2 regions of the Fodinicola acaciae genome follow, and region 1 is predicted to be linked to the other one. Evidence: predicted binding sites of a transcription regulator. Region 1 holds the regulator's gene; the other holds the start of a gene.
What was found. The regulator HspR, encoded in region 1, represses chaperone genes until heat shock. The targets are predictions, from matches to a motif close to ANNTGAGTNNNNNNNACTCANNT.
Positions count from the first base shown of each region.

Region 2: a site for HspR is predicted at 1,205-1,227, ahead of lon (endopeptidase La). Genes of this name have one in related genera too.

Region 1 covers NZ_WOTN01000004.1:289,871-292,265, forward strand. The annotation lists gene GNX95_RS36670 (NADP-dependent oxidoreductase) at 1-894, shown strand, start outside; gene GNX95_RS36675 (heat shock protein transcriptional repressor HspR) at 949-1,368, opposite strand; gene dnaJ (molecular chaperone DnaJ) at 1,361-2,395, opposite strand, start outside.
Region 2 covers NZ_WOTN01000001.1:510,186-512,580, forward strand. The annotation lists gene lon (endopeptidase La) at 1-1,163, opposite strand, end outside; gene GNX95_RS02375 (MFS transporter) at 1,363-2,395, shown strand, end outside.

The DNA.
Region 1 (2,395 bases):
GGACCGGAGGCACTGAGCATCCGCGAAGTGCCCGTGCCACGCGCCGGCTTGGGGCAGATCCGCGTGCGGGTCACCGCGGCCGGCCTGAACCCGATGGACTGGTTCATGACCTCTGACGCGGAGACCGCCGCGCGATTCGGCTTGAGCCTGCCGTGCGGCTTCGGCACCGACTATGCCGGGGTCGTGGATCAGGTCGGCGACGGTGTCAGCGACTTCGTGGTCGGTGACCGGGTCTTTGGTGGCGCCCTGTCGCGCGCGGTCGCGGACTACGTCGTGGTGGATGTGGCGGGGACCATCGTGGACGGCGGCGAGGCGCACCGCACTCCTGACGGCCTCGACGACCGCACCGCTGCCACCCTGACGATTGCCAGCCGTACGGCAGCCGCGGCTCTCGCCGTGGTCAACCCGGGCGCGGGCGACACCGTACTCATCGGCGGCGCGGGAGGCGGAGTCGGCGTGTTCGCCGTCCAGCTCGCGCGCCGCACTGGCGCGCGAGTGATCGGCACGGGGTCGGCGACCTCGGCCGATGCCCTGCGAGCCCTGGGGGCCGAGCCGGTCGCCTATGGGGACGGTCTGGTCGACCGGGTCCGCACGCTGGCTCCCGCCGGCGTCACCGCGGCCATGGACCTGCACGGGACGGACACGGCGTACGCGGCGCGCGAGCTTGGCGTGCCGGACGAGCGCATCACCACCATCGCCGGCCAGCTCGACGGCATCATCCCGGCTAACGGTGCCAACGCAGCGCCGAGCGCCATCGAAGAGATCGCTGGGCTGGTCGCGGCGGGACGGCTCCGGGTGCCGATCGCGGCAAGCTTTCCGGTCGAGCGGATCCGTGCGGCGGTCGAGCTTCAGGCCGGACGGCACGTGCACGGCAAGGTCGTCATCGACCTCTAGAGGCCGCATGGCCCCCATGCTTGCGTTGAACGCAAGCATGGGGGCCATGCGCTCCTACCGTCGTTTGGGCTTCCAGACGACCAGGGCGTTTTGGTTGAGCGGCACCAGATCGCGCCGGTATGACGCGTGTACGGCGGCCTGCACCTCGGCGACCTCGCGGTGCGCGGCCTCCAGCTCGACGACCAGCTCGTGCACGCGTTCCTGCAGCGCGGCCACCTGGTTTTCCAGGTCGATGATCCGCTTGATGCCGGCCAGGTTGACGCCGTCTTCCTGCGACAGCCGGGAAATCGACCGCAACAGCGCCACGTCACGGGTGCTGTAGCGGCGACCGCCGCCGGCCGTCCGGCCCGGCTGCACGAGCCCGAGCCGGTCATACTGTCTCAGCGTCTGCGGATGCATGCCGGCCAGTTGCGCGGCCACCGAGATGACGAAGACCTTGGCGTCTTCCGGCACGCCGATGACATCGTCAGCCATGGCGGTTCACCTCACGCTCCAGGTTGGTCCGCGGGTCCTCGTCGGTGAGCTCCGCGTACGCCTTGAGGGCCTGTTTGGCTTCCTCAGACAGGTTTTTCGGGATCACCACGTCGATGGTGATCAGCAGATCGCCGACGCCGCCTTTCGGCTTGGACACGCCGCGGCCGCGCACGCGAAGCGTACGCCCGCTCGGCGTGCCGGCCGGCACCTTGACGGTGACGGCGCCGTCGAGGGTCGGCACGCGGATCGACGTCCCCATCGCCGCCTCCGGAAACGTGACCGGCACCTTCAGGGTCAGGTCGTCGCCGGTGCGGCCGAACAGCTCGTGCTTGCGTACGTGCGCGATGACGAACAGGTCGCCGGGCGGACCGCCGCGCCGGCCCGGCATTCCCTTGCCGCGGATCCGGATCCGCTGGCCGTCGGTGACACCCGGCGGGATCCGTACGTTGAGCGTGCGGGTCTTGGTGACGCCGCCGGTCCCTCGGCAGGTTGGACACTTCTCGTCCACCACTGTGCCGGCACCCTGACATTCGCGGCACGGCTCGGAAAAGCTGAACGCACCCTGGTCACGGCTCACCAACCCGCTGCCGTGGCAGACCGGACAGGTGCGCGGCGTGGTGCCGGGTTTCGCGCCGGAGCCGTGGCAGGTGTCGCAGACTCCCGGCGAGTTCAGCGTGAGCGGCAGCGTGACGCCGTGCGCGGCTTCGTCGAAGTTGAGCGTGGCCTCGGCCTCGATGTCACCGCCTCGGTTGGGACCGGACGCGCGGCCGCCGCCGCCGAAGACCGAGCCGAACAGGTCGCCGAGTCCGCCGCCGGCCGGACCGGCCGTCGGACCGGCACCACCGCCGGCACCGCGCAGCAGGTCGGACAGGTCGAACGGCATGCCGCCGCCGAAACCGCCGGTGTCGCCGGCCTGCCGGCGAAAAGCGCCGGCGCCGAACAGCGACCGTGCCTCGTCGTATTCCTTGCGCTTGACCGGATCCGACAGCACGCCGTAGGCCTCGGAGACCTCCTTGAACCGGCGCTC
Region 2 (2,395 bases), on a different contig from region 1:
CGTGCGACTGACTCGCCGAGCGAGGTCTTGCCGACCCCGGGCGGACCGACCAGTGCCAGCACGGCACCGGACCGGCGGCCGCCGACGACTCCGAGCCCCTTCTCGGCGCGGCGCGCACGCACGGCCAGGTGCTCGATGATCCGGTCTTTCACGTCGTCCAGGCCGGCGTGGTCGGCGTCGAGTACGGCGCGCGCCGCCTTGATGTCGTAGCTGTCCTCGGTCCGCTCGTTCCACGGCATGTCCAGCACGGTGTCGAGCCAGGTGCGGATCCAGCCGCCTTCGGGGGACTGGTCGGACGTACGCTCCAGCTTGTCGACCTCGGCGAGCGCGGCCTCCTTGACCTTCTCCGGCAGGTCGGCCTCCTCGACCTTGGCGCGGTAGTCCTGCTCCTCGGTCGCCGGCTTGCCGGACAGCTCGCCGAGCTCCTTGCGGATCGCGGCCAGCTGCTGGCGCAGCAGAAACTCGCGCTGCTGCTTCTCCATGCCCTCCTGGACGTCCTTGCGGATGGTCTCGTTGACCTCCAGCTCGGCCAGGTGGTCACGGGCCCACGCCAGTGCGGTGACCAGCCGCTCTGCCACGTCGACCTCCTCGAGCAGCTGCTTTTTCTGCTCGTTGGACAGGTAGGAGGCATAGCCGGAGAGGTCGGCCAGCGCGGACGGGTCGTCCAGCCGCTGCACCGAGTCGACCATCTGCCAGGCCTGGCGCTGCTGCAGGATCGAGGCGATGACCGCCTTGTAGTCGCGGATCGCCTCCTTGGTCAGCTTGTCCGCGCCGGTCTCCTCGACGATGTCCGCCTGGACCCACAGCGCCGCGCCGGGGCCGGTCGTGCCGGCGCCAATGCGGGCGCGGCTGGTCGTACGGATCACCGCGGCCCTGCCGCCACCTGGCAGCCGGCCGATCTGCTCGATCGTGCCAAGCGCGCCGATCGCGCCGTACTCTCCGTCCAGCCGCGGCACGAGCAGCACCTGCGCGTCACCGCCGTTGGACCGGATGCCTGGCCTATGGAAGTCATTCTGCCGGACGCCGTTCTCCCGTGCCCCGGCCTGCGCCGCCTCGATGGCGGTGCGCGTGTCGGCGTCGGCCAGGTCGAGAGGCACCACCATCTGCGGCAACACGACCTCGTCGTCCAGCGGCAACACCGGCACGATCACTGTCTGGCTCATCTGTGTCAGCCCTTCATCTATGCACTCGCGACGCACCATAAATCTGAGTCGTACTGACGCAACTCTGCTGACGGTGGATCTGTTCCTCCAGCCTGTTCGCTCTGAGCGATCGGGTTAGAGTGGTGACCAGAACCGGGTGACGGACGCGCTAGGTGGCTGGGCAGGCGCGTCTCCTCGACGTGCTCGTGGAGACGCCCTCATGTCCTATCTCGCCTTGCTGCGCGCGGTCAGTCCGTGGTTTTTCGTGCTGGGGTTCCTGGCGCGGCTGCCGTACGCGATGAGTCCGCTCGCGACGCTGGTGCTGTTCACCGCCGCCACCGGCAGCATCGCCTTCGCCGGTCTGGCGAGCGCCGTACAGAGCGTGGCGATCGCCCTCGCCGGACCGCTCGTCGGTTTCCTCGCCGACCGATGGCGGCTGACCGGCGCCGTGCTCCCGGTCGCGAATGCGTTTGCGCTGGTCGGGATGCTTGCCGTCACCGATGGCTGGCTGATGGTGGTGACCGCTGGCCTGGCCGGTCTGACACAGCCGCAGGTCGGCCCGCTGGTGCGCGTCTGGTGGGGGCGATCGCGGCGGTCGTTGTTGCCGACGGCTCTGTCGTACGAGGCGGCCGCTGACGACACGGTCTTCGTCGTCGGTCCGGCGGTGGTCGGCCTGCTGGCCTTCCTCGGACCGGCTGTGCCGGTGTTGGCCAGCGTGGTGCTGTTGGTTGGTGCGGCGCTGCCGTTTGGCTGGATCTATGGCATGGAGCCAGCTTCGCGAGTGCGGGTTGGCTCGCTGCCGGTGGTGGCGATGGCGCGGCTGTTCGCCGGCATGGTGATGATCGGTGGCGTCTTCGGCGCGATCCAGGTCGGCGTCACGGCCGCCGACCCGCTCGCCGCCGGCCTGCTCTATGCCGAGCTCGGTGCCGGCAGTGCGCTCGCCGGCCTGGCCTGCGCCTGGCTGCCCGCTCGCTTTGGCCTGGTGTGGCGGCACCGCGTGTTCGCGGTCGCGCTGGCGGCCGGCTGTGTGGCGCTGGTGGTCGTACGTCCGCTGCCGCTGGCGATCGCGCTGGCGAGCGTGACGGTCGCGCCGTACATGATCACGCTCTACGCGCTGACGGACCGCCTCGCGCCGACATCCTTCGCCATGACGATCCTCTGCGCCGCCGGTCCGCTCGGCACGGCTGCCACTCGCGCACTCTCCGGACCGCTGGCCGACGCGTACGGCCCGGTGGCCGCCTTCGCGGCGGCCC